Regions from separate parts of the Cronobacter universalis NCTC 9529 genome, predicted to be linked through region 4. Evidence: predicted binding sites of a transcription regulator. Region 4 holds the regulator's gene; each other region holds the start of a gene.
What was found. Region 4 encodes CRP, which controls carbon source genes, mostly activating them, when cyclic AMP is high. Its sites were predicted from a motif close to ATGTGANNNNNNTCACAT; they were not measured.
Positions count from the first base shown of each region.

Region 1: AFK65_RS06560 (ABC-F family ATPase) is a predicted target of CRP. The motif match lies at 1,560-1,577, and genes of this name have one in related genera.
Region 2: aaeR (HTH-type transcriptional activator AaeR) is a predicted target of CRP. The motif match lies at 1,452-1,469, and genes of this name have one in related genera.
Region 3: rhaS (HTH-type transcriptional activator RhaS) is a predicted target of CRP. The motif match lies at 1,631-1,648, and genes of this name have one in related genera.

Region 1 covers NZ_CP012257.1:1,431,436-1,434,903, reverse strand. The annotation lists gene AFK65_RS06560 (ABC-F family ATPase) at 1-1,539, opposite strand, end outside; gene ldtB (L,D-transpeptidase) at 1,759-2,679, shown strand; gene AFK65_RS06550 (hypothetical protein) at 2,816-3,316, opposite strand; gene AFK65_RS06545 (efflux transporter outer membrane subunit) at 3,444-3,468, opposite strand, start outside.
Region 2 covers NZ_CP012257.1:406,443-409,910, forward strand. The annotation lists gene tldD (metalloprotease TldD) at 1-449, shown strand, start outside; gene aaeR (HTH-type transcriptional activator AaeR) at 490-1,434, opposite strand; gene aaeX (p-hydroxybenzoic acid efflux pump operon protein AaeX) at 1,610-1,813, shown strand; gene aaeA (p-hydroxybenzoic acid efflux pump subunit AaeA) at 1,821-2,753, shown strand; gene aaeB (p-hydroxybenzoic acid efflux pump subunit AaeB) at 2,759-3,468, shown strand, end outside.
Region 3 covers NZ_CP012257.1:123,301-126,768, forward strand. The annotation lists gene AFK65_RS00560 (L-rhamnose isomerase) at 1-5, opposite strand, end outside; gene rhaB (rhamnulokinase) at 2-1,474, opposite strand; gene rhaS (HTH-type transcriptional activator RhaS) at 1,776-2,612, shown strand; gene rhaR (HTH-type transcriptional activator RhaR) at 2,684-3,468, shown strand, end outside.
Region 4 covers NZ_CP012257.1:3,911,471-3,914,938, reverse strand. The annotation lists gene AFK65_RS18110 (YccS/YhfK family putative transporter) at 1-1,491, opposite strand, end outside; gene crp (cAMP-activated global transcriptional regulator CRP) at 1,554-2,186, opposite strand; gene AFK65_RS18100 (OsmC family protein) at 2,497-2,901, shown strand; gene AFK65_RS18095 (phosphoribulokinase) at 2,949-3,468, opposite strand, start outside.

The sequences.
Region 1 (3,468 bases), 1.8 Mb from region 4:
CACGCGTTCCGGGGTGATTTCAATTACGCGGGTCGCGAGAGAGCTGACGAACTCACGGTCGTGGGAGACGAAAATCAGCGTGCCCTGGTACATTTCCAGCGCGGCGTTCAGCGATTCGATCGATTCCATATCCAGGTGGTTGGTCGGTTCGTCCATCACCAGAATGTTCGGTTTTTCCATCATCAGCTTGCCGAACAGCATACGCCCCTTTTCACCACCGGAGAGCACTTTGGCGGGCTTTTTGATGTCGTCCTGGCTGAACAGCAGACGTCCAAGAATGCTGCGAACCGCCTGCTCGTCGTCGCCTTCCTGCTTCCACTGGCTCATCCATTCAAACACGGTCAGATCGTTGTCGAACTCATATTCGTGATCCTGCGCGTAGTAGCCAATCTGCGCATTCTCAGACCATTTCACGGTGCCGTTATCCGGTTGCAGTTCGCCCACCAGCGTTTTCAGCATGGTGGATTTACCCACGCCGTTGGCGCCGAGGATAGCCAGCTTCTCGCCCACTTCCAGCAGCAGGCCGACGTTTTTAAACAGCGGGCCGTTATCGAAGCCTTTGGTCATCGCTTCCACTTCCAGCGCGTTGCGGAACAGCTTTTTATCCTGCTCGAAGCGGATAAACGGGTTCTGGCGGCTGGAGGCTTTCACCTCTTCCAGTTTGATTTTATCAATCTGGCGGGCGCGGGAGGTCGCCTGACGGGATTTCGAGGCGTTGGCGCTAAAGCGGCTCACGAACGATTGCAGGTCGGCAATCTGGGCTTTTTTCTTGGCGTTGTCCGCCAGCAGACGCTCGCGCGCCTGGGTGGCGGCGGTCATGTATTCGTCATAGTTGCCCGGATAGACGCGCAGTTCGCCGTAGTCGAGATCCGCCATGTGCGTGCAGACCATGTTCAGGAAGTGACGGTCGTGCGAAATAATAATCATGGTGCTGTCGCGATCGTTGAGCGTCTGTTCCAGCCAGCGAATGGTGTCGATGTCCAGGTTGTTCGTCGGTTCATCGAGCAGCAGGATGTCCGGGTTAGAGAACAGCGCCTGCGCCAGCAGGACACGCAGCTTCCAGCCAGGGGCGACTTCGCTCATCGGGCCGTAATGCTGCTCCAGCGGAATGCCGACGCCCAGCAGCAGCTCGCCCGCGCGGGACTCCGCGCTGTAGCCGTCCATCTCGCCATATTTCACTTCGAGATCGGCCACTTTATAGCCGTCTTCTTCGCTCATCTCCGGCAGCGCGTAGATGCGATCGCGCTCCTGCTTCACTTCCCACAGTTCGCCGTGGCCCATGATCACGGTATCCAGCACGGTGTATTGTTCAAACGCGAACTGATCCTGGCGCAGCTTACCGATGCGTTCGTTAGGATCGAGCGAGACGTTGCCCGCGCTCGGCTGTAAATCGCCGCCGAGGATCTTCATGAAAGTGGACTTGCCGCTCCCGTTGGCGCCAATCAGACCGTAACGGTTGCCGCCGCCGAACTTGACGGAAATGTTTTCAAACAGCGGCTTACTGCCGAACTGCATGGTGACGTTGCTGGTAACTAACACGCGTAATTCCTGGGTAAGATGTGTGATAAACAACGCATTATGCCATAACTCCGAATTTATTTCCCCCGTCAATGGGCTGACTACACTGACTCAGGAATGGGAAAAAAATGTGAATAAGCACACATCTCAATTCCCTGCCACGGAGAATGCACATATAATGCGCTCCCTGTATTCTTTCGTTCACTCTAACGGCCGGTCCGGCAACGATATTTGCATAACATGAAGATGAAATTACGCACGCTTTTAGTGGCAGCCTTCGCAGTCGTCGGGTTTTGTAACTCCGCCTCTGCGGTGACTTATCCTCTGCCGACCGACGGTAGCCGTCTGGTGGGTGAAAACCAGGTGGTGACAATCCCGGAAGGCAATAACCTGCCGCTGGAAGATTTCGCCGCACAGTATCAGATGGGGCTTTCCAACATGCTGGAGGCCAACCCGGGCGTCGACCCGTATCTGCCGAAAGGCGGCACCATTCTGAACATTCCTCAGCAGCTGATCCTGCCGGATACGCCGCATGAAGGCATTGTGATTAACAGCGCCGAAATGCGTCTGTATTACTACCCGCAAGGCACCAACACGGTTATCGTGCTGCCGATCGGCATCGGCCAGCTCGGTAAAGACACCCCGATCAACTGGGTGACGAAAGTCGAGCGCAAGCGCGCGAACCCGACCTGGACGCCGACCGCCAAGATGCACGCGGAGTACGCTGCCGCGGGCGAACCGCTGCCGCCGGTGGTACCGGCTGGCCCGGATAACCCGATGGGCCTCTACGCGCTCTATATCGGCCGCCTGTACGCTATTCACGGCACCAACGCCAACTTCGGTATCGGCCTGCGCGTGAGCCACGGCTGCGTGCGTCTGCGTAACGAAGACATTAAATTCCTGTTCGAGAACGTGCCGGTCGGCACCCGCGTACAGTTCGTCAACGAGCCGGTGAAAGCGACCACCGAGCCGGATGGCAGCCGTTACATCGAGGTGCATAACCCGCTCTCCACCAGCGAAGATCAGATCAACAACAACGAACTGGTGCCGATTACGCTGACCAAAGCGGTGACCACCGTCACCAGCCAGAGCGATGTCGATCAGAACGTCGTTGAGCAGGCGGTGCAGAACCGTTCCGGTATGCCGGTCCGTCTGAATTAAGCACATACTGAGAGAAAACGAGCGCAATAGCCGTCTGAAAGTAAGATAAAGACAGACGGTTTTTTCACTCTGAGAAGCCGGCAATCACCTTGTGATGCTGGCTTTTTTTGTTTTCGTTCCTTACGCGCAGGCTATTTCAGCTCTCTTCATCACGCAGGTTGACGATCAAAGCGGTAAGCATATAGCGGATATATTTAAGGTCAGAATCGCATTTACCGCTGCTGGCGAGAATACGGGCGATATGAATGCGATAATAGGCGCGGTCTAGGAGGTCAATGGTGGTTTTGATACTGCTGAGATACTTCAGATAACGCTCTTTTTCATCTTTAGTCGTGGCGGAAGGCCAGTGATCCGCATTGCCGCTTATCAAAAGCGATACCGGAATAGCGCCGTCATTAAGCTCGTCGAAGGCACGGGTCCGCAATGCCATAATGAGCGCATTTTTCTCCGCTACGGAGCCTTCTTTTTCGTAATAGTTTTTGATTATTTCATCAAGCACTGCGGCGTTGAGCTTAATTTCCCGGATAATCCGCTGCCTGACCGCAATTTTCAGGTTAGCCAGCTCTTTTGACTTTTTGAAGCTGTCCATGCCTGCGTTAATAAATAATTTTGCTGGCTCCAGTAATAACTCAAACATACCTTTCTCCTGATGAATTGTCGTTATCCGTTGTTACTCAGGCGAAAAACGTGCCTGAGCGCAATGAACTCTCTCTTCCACCGCCCCTCTCTCCAGAGGCGGAAGGCGTTGCGAGCTCATTGCAGATTCAGCCGCGCGGCGCGGGGCCAAAA
Region 2 (3,468 bases), 800 kb from region 4:
TGCAGGATAAGCTCAACGCGCGCCTGATGGGCGTCGCGCCGACCGGTAACGGCCGTCGCGAATCTTACGCGCACCTGCCGATGCCGCGCATGACCAACACCTATATGCTGGCCGGAAAATCCACGCCGCAGGAGATTATCGAATCGGTGGATTACGGGATCTTCGCGCCGAACTTCGGCGGCGGCCAGGTGGATATCACTTCTGGTAAGTTCGTCTTCTCGACCTCGGAAGCGTATCTCATCGAAAACGGTAAAGTGACGAAGCCGGTGAAAGGCGCGACGCTTATCGGCTCCGGCATCGAGGCGATGCAGCAGATTTCAATGGTGGGTAACGACGTGAAGCTGGATAACGGCGTCGGCGTCTGCGGTAAAGAAGGCCAGAGCCTGCCGGTAGGCGTCGGTCAGCCGACGCTGAAGGTGGATAACCTGACGGTTGGCGGTACGGCATAAGCGTGTGTTTTCGCCCCTCCGTTTGCGAGGGGCGATACCGTCAGGCGCGGCTCTCTTTTCCCTTCCCGTTTCTTCCCCGCATCTCCTGGTATACCTGCGCCACTTTCACGAAATAGTCATTAAGCGCGTTGATGCAGACCTGCACCTTAAGCGGCAGTTTGTCTTTTTCGGTATAGAGCGCGTATACCGGTCGCGGATCGGACTGGTAGCGCGGGAACAGGATCTCCAGCTCCCCGCTGTTGATCTCATCGATCACCCACATTAGCGGTACATACGCAATGCCTGCGCCCGCTTTCAGCCAGCGGGAAAGCGTCATCGGATCATTGGTGACAAAACGCCCCTGCGGCAGCAGGCGGGTGGAGATACCTTCCGGCGCGATAAGTTCGAATTCGTTGTCGGGACGCACGCTATATTCAAGCCATGAATGGTTGGCGAGATCGGCGGGTTTTTCCGGCGTGCCCGCCTGAGCGAGATAGCTTTTGGCGGCGCAGACGACCATCGGCATCGAGCCGAGACGTTTTGAAAACAGACTGGAATCCTGTAGGGCGCCGACGCGGATCACCACGTCCAGCCCGTCGGCGATAAGATCGGGGGCCGGAATGCCGGTCACCAGGTTGACCGACAGCCCCGGATAGTCGCGGAGCATTCCGGCGGTCAGAGACGCCAGTACATTTTGCGCCATGGTTGAAGAACAGCCGATCCGCAGCGTGCCGATAGGGCTATTATTAAAAGCGTATAACTGTTCATGCACTTCCTGTACTTCATGCAGCATACGACGACAGCCCTGGTAGTAGATCCGGCCTGCCTCGGTTAAGCCAATGCTGCGGGTGCTGCGGTTTAACAGCTTGACCTGCAACTCATCTTCCAGTTTCGATACCGTCTGACTGATAGAAGAGACGCTCATCTCAAGCTGCCTGGCGGCGCTGGTAAACGAGCCCAGCTCCACCACTTTGGCGAACACCGACATTCTTTTTAGTCGTTCCATTATTCACTCTGGCTTAAAAGTGATTTAGATCACATATCATAGATAACTTACTATCAGTTACGCTAATATATTATTTCCAACATAACTAACACCGCACTCTCGCCCGGCCATTCCAGGTCACTCGTTGCGGAATATAGTTTAAAAATCAATCGCCTGTACGCAAATCAAGGTCAACATGAGTCTTTTTCCGGTCATTGTGATATTCGGTCTTTCCTTTCCGCCGATCTTTTTTGAGCTTCTGCTGTCGCTGGCGATTTTCTGGCTGGTGCGCCGTGCGCTGATCCCGACCGGGATTTACGATTTCGTCTGGCATCCGGCGTTATTTAATACGGCGCTCTACTGCTGTCTGTTTTATCTGCTGTCGCGCTTGTTTGTCTGAGGTTGATGTGAAACTACTAACAACAAAAATCACCCGCACAGCCATCACCGTGGTGCTGGTCGTGCTCGCCTTCATCGCCATTTTTCGCGCCTGGAGTTTTTATACCGAATCGCCCTGGACGCGTGATGCGCGCTTCAGCGCCGATGTGGTCGCTATCGCGCCGGACGTCGCCGGGCTAATCACCTCGGTGGACGTGCATGACAACCAACTGGTGAAAAAAGATCAGGTGCTTTTCACTATAGACCAGCCGCGTTACCAGAAGGCGCTGGAAGAAGCTGAAGCCGATGTCGCGTACTACCAGGCGCTGGCCAATGAAAAACGCCGCGAGGCGGGCCGTCGTAACAAGCTCGGAGTGCAGGCGATGTCGCGTGAAGAAATAGACCAGGCGAACAACGTGCTGCAAACCGTGCTGCATCAGCTGGCGAAAGCCGAAGCGACGCGCGATCTGGCGAAGCTCGACCTGCAACGCACCGTGATCCGCGCGCCGGCGGACGGCTGGGTCACCAACCTTAACGTCTACACCGGCGAATTTATTACGCGCGGCTCCACGGCGGTGGCGCTGGTCAAACAGAACAGCTTCTACGTTCAGGCTTATATGGAAGAGACCAAGCTGGAGGGCGTACGCCCCGGCTTTCGCGTAGAGATTACGCCGCTTGGCAGTAATAACGTGCTGCACGGCACCGTCGACAGCGTCTCGGCGGGCGTGACGAACGCCAGCAGCACGCGCGACGACAAAGGCATGGCGACGGTTGATTCTAACCTCGAATGGGTGCGTCTGGCGCAGCGCGTGCCGGTGCGCATTCGCCTCGATAAACAGCCCGGCAACCTCTATCCGTCCGGCACGACGGCGACCGTCGTGGTGACAGGAGAGCGGGATCGCGACCGCAGCCACGAATCGGCCTTTAACAAGCTGATGCACCGCCTGCGCGAATTCGGCTAATCATGATGGGCTTTTTATCTATCGATCCCCGGCATCTGCGCTTTGCGATAAAACTCGCCACCGCCATTGTGCTGGCGCTGTTCGTCGGGTTTCACTTTCAGCTTGAAACGCCGCGCTGGGCGGTGCTGACCGCCGCTATCGTGGCGGCGGGCCCGGCGTTTGCCGCGGGCGGCGAGCCGTGGTCCGGCGCTATCCGCTACCGCGGGATGCTCCGAATCATCGGGACATTCATCGGCTGTATCGCCGCGCTGGTGATGATTATCGGCACCATTCGCGCGCCGGTCGTGATGCTGACCCTTTGCTGTATCTGGGCTGGTTTCTGTACCTGGGTCTCATCGCTGGTGAAAGTCGAAAACTCGTATGCCTGGGGGCTTGCGGGTTACACGGCGCTGATTATCGTCATTACGATTCAGACCGAGCCGCTGCTGGCGCCGCAGTTCGCGCTGGAGCGCTGTAGTGAAATCGTGCTTGGGATTTTCTGCGCGATTATCGCCGATCTCCTGTTCTCTCCGCGCTCCATTAAGAAAGAGATCGACCGCGAGCTGGACGCGCTGCTGGTGGAGCAGTTTCGCCTGATGCAGCTCTGCATGGCCCACGGCGACAGCGCAGAGGTGGATAAAGCCTGGGGCGCGCTGGTGCGCCGCACCGCCGCGCTCGATGGCATGCGGGTTAACCTGAATATGGAATCTTCGCGCTGGGTGCGCGCGAACCGCCG
Region 3 (3,468 bases), 520 kb from region 4:
GTCATGCGTAAAGCTCCTTCCTGATTTGACGGGACGGCGATACCCGCGCCGCGTGGCGCGCTATTTCGCTGTCCGTCTGAGGGTGAAAAGGGGTCAGCGTCTGGCTGGCGGTGACAACGCGGCGAAACGCGTCGACATCGGCGATGTCGTCCAGCGCCATCAGCTGACAGCCGATATTGCCGAGCGTGGAGGCTTCCACCGGGCCGGCCTGCACCGGAATACCGCAGGCATCGGCGCAAAGCTGATTCAGCAGCGGGTTCTGGCTGCCGCCGCCGACAATGTGCAGCACTGTGAACGGCCGCCCGCGCAGGGCGGTGAGTTCATCCAGCACGCGGGCGTACAGCAGCGCCAGGCTGTCAAAAACGCAGCGCGCCAGCTCTGCCGCGCTTTGCGGCGCAGGCTCGCCGCGCTCAAGGCAGGCGGCCTGAATTTCGCGGCTCATGCTTTGCGGGTTGATAAAGCGGTCGTCATTGGGGTTCACCACAAAGCGGCAGGGCGCAAGCGCGCGCGCCTCGTCGATAAGGGCGGGCAGGTCGGTAATCTGCTGCTCCTGGCAGACGCGCTGCAACAGCCACAGCCCCATGATGTTTTTCAGCACCCGGTAGCGCCCTTCGGCGCCGCCTTCATTGGTGATATTGGCCGCGAGCGCGCGGTCATCGGTGTACGGCGTTTTGCTCTCAAAACCCATCAGCGACCAGGTGCCGGAAGAGAGATACGCCGCGTCCGGCGTCGCCAGCGGCGCGGCGATCACCGCGCTGGCGGTGTCGTGCGTCGCCACGGAAACCACCGGCACTCCCACGCCCTGCGCGCTGCGCCAGTGGCCGATCACGTTGCCCGGATGCGTCGGCGCGCCGAGCCAGTGGCGCGGCACGCCCGCCCAGTCGAGCAGCGTCTCGTCCCAGTTATCGGTATTGATGTTAATGAGCTGGGTGGTGGTGGCATTGGTGTAATCCCAGTTCAGCGCGCCGGTCAGCCGGTAGCAGAGGTAATCCGGGATGAGCAGCGCATGCGCCACGCGCGCGACCAGCTCCGGCTGCTGCTCCACCAGCGCGCGAAACTGATACAGCGTGTTAAACGGCAGAAACTGAATGCCGGTGCGGCGGTAAATCGCCTCGCGGCCCATTTGCTGCTCGGCGCGGGCCATAATGCCGTCGGTGCGGCTGTCGCGATACGACACCGGCAGGCCGACGCGCTCGCCGCGCGCGTCCAGCAACACATAGTCGACGCCCCAGGTGTCGATGCCGATGCTGTCGATAGCGACGCCGCGCGCGCAGGCTTTCTCCAGACCCGCGCGCACTTCGCGCTCCAGCGCGTCCACATCCCAGGTGTCGAAGCCGTCCACGCGGCGCAGGCCGTTGGCGAAACGGTGTATTTCTTCAAGCGTCAGGCGCTGTCCGTGGCTGTCGTAGCGAGCCAGCATCACGCGGCCGCTGGAGGCGCCCAGATCGACCGCGACGCTATGGCGAATAGTCATGGTTGGGGTCCTTGTTGGAATCTCTGACGCCAGTCTAGGGAGCGGCGCGGCGGCGCACCTTCACTCCACGGACAGCGTGTTAAGCGCGCTGGCAAGGAAGCAAAGATGAACGTGAGGGAGTTCACAAAATGGCGTCTGGCCGCCGGGCCGGCAGCGGTGTGAGCCGCGCCGCATTTCCAGAAATTTCACGGTGTTTCTTAAAAATCCGACGGGCTTTGCGCGTTTTGGCGTCGAAAATTTAAGGTGTAAGTGAGAACCGTTATCTACTATCAGGCAGGTTTCACAGAACGCGGGGGCGATGATGACGGTACTACAGAGCGTTGATTTTTTCCCATCCGGCGCGGCGTCGGTCACCATTGAACCGCGTCTGCCGCAGGCGGCTTTTCCTGAACATCATCATGATTTTTATGAGATTGTTATCGTCGAGCACGGCACCGGCACGCATGTGTTTAATGGTCAGCCGTATACGCTCAGCGGCGGCTCCGTCTGCTTTGTGCGCGACCACGATCGCCATCTCTATGAGCACACCGAAAATCTCTGTCTGACCAATGTGCTGTATCGCTCGCCGCAGGCGTTCAGTTTCCTGTCGGGGCTTGAAAAGCTTTTGCCGCAGGAGCAGGACGGCCACTATCCGTCGCACTGGCGCATCAGCCAGCAGACGCTGCATCAGGCCCGTCCGCTGGTGGAGCGGCTCGAAGCGCTGCGCGAAAGCAGCGACGTGCATGCCATCGCCAGCATGGAGATGCTCTTTATGCAGCTGCTAATTTTACTGCGAAGCGGCGCGCATGCGCAGGGCGGCGGCCACGCCGATGAACGGCTGAATCAGCTTATCGCCTGGCTTGAGGAGCATTACGCGGAAGAGGTCTGCTGGGAGCGGCTGGCCGATAGCCACATGCTGTCGCTGCGCACGCTTCACCGCCAGCTTAAGCAGCGCACCGGCCTGACGCCGCAGCGCTACCTTAATCGTCTGCGCCTGATGAAAGCGCGCTATCTGCTGCGCCACAGCGAAGAGAGCGTTACGGATATCGCCTACCAGTGCGGTTTTGGCGACAGCAATCACTTCTCCACGCTGTTCCGGCGCGAGTTTTCGTGGTCGCCGCGCGATATTCGCCAGGGGCGCGACGGGCAAATCCAGTAACGCGAAGGGAATCACCGTTTTCTGCGGCGAAAAAGCGCATACTTTGCAGCCATTTGCCCCGGAGATACGCTGTGGCCTCTCAGTTAGTGCTCAGGAAAGCGGATTTCTTCGCGACACCCACCCAGCCGGTCGTCGTGGCGGATCGCTACCCGCAAAATGTTTTTGCCGAGCATACCCACGAGTTCTGCGAACTGGTGCTGGTGTGGCGCGGCAACGGGCTGCATGTGCTGAACGACAGGCCTTACCGCATTACCTGCGGCGATCTCTTTTATATCCGCGCCGAAGACCGCCACAGCTACCAGTCGGTTAACGACCTGGTGCTGCATAACATCATCTACTGCCCCGAACGGCTAAAACTTAACGTCAACTGGCGCGATCTGCTGGAAAACCCGCGTGGCGCGAGCGGCGACCCGCGCTGGCGGCTCAGCAGCCAGGGCATGGTGCAGGCGCGCCAGGTCATTGACCAGCTGGAGCATGAAAGCCCGAAGCAAGACGCGCTTTCGCACTGCCTGGCCGAAAGCCTCTTTTTACAGCTGGCGATTACGCTGCGCCGTCATCGTTATCAGCCGTCGGGCGGCGCGGGGCCGGGCGACGGCGAAACGCTCGATCTGCTGATGGCCGCGCTGGGCAACAGCCTGGAAGTGCCGTTCGATTTGCAACATTTTTGCAGCCATTACCAGATTGCCGAACGCCCGCTGCGCCAGCTGTTCCGCCAGCAGACGGGCATGAGCATCAGCCAGTATCTGCGCCAGCTGCGCATCTGCCAGGCGCAGTACCTGCTGCGCCACTCCTCGTTGCTGATTAGCGATATCGCCGCGCGCTGCGGCTTTGAAGACAGTAACTATTTCTCGGTGGT
Region 4 (3,468 bases):
TGCGATAAGGCAGCCGGACAGCGTGTCTATCAGGCGCGCCACGATGTACTGCTCGCCGTTGAGCGTCAGGATTTGCAGCGAATAGACCGCCGTGACGGTAAAGCCAATCATCGCCCAGCCGTAGTGCCGCCGGATTATCAGATAACTGATTAACGTCACCAGCAGCATGCCGAGCAGGGTATAGCCCTGCGGCACATTCAGGTGCAGCGTAATGCCCGCGATAATCAGCCCGGCCAGCGTGCCGCCGGCACGGTGCAGGATGCGCACCCGCGTCGCGCCATAGCCGTTTTGCGTGACGAACAGCACCGTCATCAGGATCCAGTACGGCTTCGGCAACTGGAACGCGCTGCCTAACAGGCCCGCCGCCGCCAGCATTACGCCCAGACGCGCGGCGGTACGCAGCGCCGCGGATTTCAGCGACAGATAGCTTTTCAGCGCCGGCAGCAGCGGCAGGCGACGCTGGCCGCTCTCCATCAGGTCACGGGCGTAGAGCGGTCGCTGGGTGCGCAGTACGCGCGCGATGCGGCTGAAATGGTATTCGCAGAACTGGCCGACCGGGTTGTCCGGGTGCTGGCGGGCGATTTTCGCCAGCGCCTCAATCTGCTTATCCATTGAGAAGCGGCGTGAATAACGGTGATAGAGAATATCGTCAGAAAGCGTGCGCAGCCGCGTGGCGACGGTTTGCGCCGTCCAGCGCAGCACTTCTTCGGCGTGGCTGCGCTCCACCAGTTTTTGCACTTCGGCGGGCTGATGCAGGGAGACTGAAATGTGCTCCTGGAGATCCAGCGCCACCTGAAACGTGCGCAGCAGGCGCTTGTAGCCGTTCTGTTTGGTCGCCGACAGCATCTGTAGCTGCTGATAGCACTGGCTTATCTGATCCACCACTTTTTGCTGATGCACGAGCAGCGGCGGCAGCGCCTGTTCCGGCTCGGTGTGGCGCGTCAGCAGGCTGTATTTCGCTTCGCAGTAGTCGGCGAGACTTTTATAAATCAGGCTTAACGATTCACGCAGCGGCTGCTCGCGCCACAGCCAGAACCAGAACCCGTTAAACGCGCCATACCAGAGCGTGCCGAGGACATAGAGCAGCATGGGCTCCCAGATGGGCATATTTCCGGCGAGGCTTAGCGTGAAGATGGCCGCGATAAGCGACGCGGGCAGGAGACGCGCATGCAGCGGGCTGATCTCCGCCGTTACGCCGAGCAGCAGCGCCAGCATCAGCAGAATGAGCGGCAGCGGCACAGACTGTAACAGCAGAAGCTGCACCGCCAGGCTGCTCAGCGCGAACAGCGAGGCGCCGATGATCAGTCGTTTAAAAAAGCGTTTGTGCGGGGTATCAAGACCGGCAATGTTGCAGCAGGCGGGGACGAGTGAAAACAGCAACCCTTGTTGAAGATGGCCCAGCATCAACCCGACCGCCACCGGCAGGCTTAAGATCAGCGTTTGCCGTAAAGCGTAATTGATTTCAGGATGATAGATAAGACGACGCCACATAGGGGAGAAGTATAGATACAAAAACGGCGTGTTACCGAAGCGACACGCCGTTTTTTGATTTTTTAGCGGGTACCGTAAACCACGATGGTTTTACCGTGGGCGGAGATCAGGTTCTGATCTTCGAGCATTTTCAGAATGCGGCCAACGGTTTCGCGAGAACAGCCGACGATCTGGCCGATTTCCTGACGCGTGATTTTGATCTGCATCCCGTCAGGATGGGTCATCGCGTCCGGCTGTTTGGCCAGGTTCAGCAGGGTCTGCGCGATACGGCCGGTCACGTCGAGGAAGGCGAGGTTACCCACTTTCTCGGAGGTGACTTGCAGGCGGCGAGCCATCTGCGAGGAGAGACGCATCAGAATATCCGGGTTAACCTGGATCAGCTGACGGAATTTTTTGTAAGAGATTTCAGCCACTTCACAGGCAGTTTTAGCGCGAACCCAGGCGCTGCGTTCCTGACCTTCCTCGAACAAACCCAGTTCGCCGATGAAGTCTCCCTGATTCAGGTACGAGAGGATCATCTCCTTACCCTCTTCATCTTTGATCAGCACTGCCACTGAGCCTTTAACGATGTAATACAGCGTCTCCGCTTTTTCACCCTGGTGAATCAGCGTGCTCTTAGATGGATACTTATGAATGTGGCAATGTGACAAGAACCATTCAAGAGTCGGGTCTGTTTGCGGTTTGCCAAGCACCATGCGCGGTTATCCTCTGTTTTAAACTGGCTCCAAAGACAGGGCGCGTAACCCCTGTCTGGCTTTGCAATCATCATCTTCCCGCTTCCAGGGAAGTTGGCTGTCCGTGGACATCGCAGCCGATAAATTGTCTTCTCCTCTGCACCCATGCGTAACATCAATGTATCGCCGCTGCATCCAGACTGTTTTAGCATAGCTTTTCTCAGGTGTCTCCTGTTGTCTCGTTTCAGCTTGACGCAGGTCGCGCTTCCATTGCCTCCGGGAACGCGCGCGCGTAATCTGTCAGAAAAATGAATAGCCTGGAGCGATTAACATGCATGCACGAGTGAAATGGGTAGAAGGGTTAACCTTCCTTGGCGAGTCCGCTTCGGGGCATCAGATCCTGATGGACGGCAACTCCGGCGACAAAGCGCCGAGCCCGATGGAAATGGTCCTGATAGCCGCAGGCGGCTGTAGCGCGATTGATGTGGTCTCTATCCTGCAAAAAGGCCGTCACGACGTGATCGACTGCGAAGTGAAACTGACGTCAGAGCGCCGCGAAGAGGCCCCGCGTCTGTTCACGCATATCAATCTGCACTTTGTGGTGACGGGTAAAGACCTTAAGGACGCGGCAGTGTCGCGCGCGGTGGATCTGTCGGCGGAGAAGTACTGTTCGGTGGCGCTGATGCTCGGCAAAGGGGTCAACATCACCCATTCGTATGAAGTGATTGAGGCGTAATCTGACGACGGGCGGCCCGGCAGGCGAAGCGCCGCCAGGCCACTCTGTCACGCTATCTGCTTGCCTTCCATCAGCCGCTGCACCAGCGGCAGCATGATAAGCTCCATCGCCAGCCCCATCTTGCCGCCCGGCACCACCAGCGTATTGATATGTGAAATAAACGAGCCCTGTAGCATCGCCAGCAGCCACGGGTAATCGATATTGTCCAGATTGCGGAAGTGAATGACCACGAAACTCTCATCAAGCGACGGAATGCTTTTCGCGGCGAACGGGTTGGAGGTGTCCACCGTCGGCACGCGCTGGAAGTTAATATGGGTGCGTGAGAACTGCGGCGTGATGTAGTTGATGTAATCTTCCATTGAGCGCACCACGGAATCCATCACCGCCTCGCGTGAATGGCCGCGCTCGCTGGTATCGCGGATAAGCTTCTGTATCCACTCCAGGTTGACGATAGGCACCACGCCCACCAGCAGATCGACATGTTTCGCCACGTCGTTTTGCGGCGTCACCACGCCGCCGTGCAGCCCTTCGTAAAACAGCACGTCCGTCGGCTCCGGCAGCGGCTGC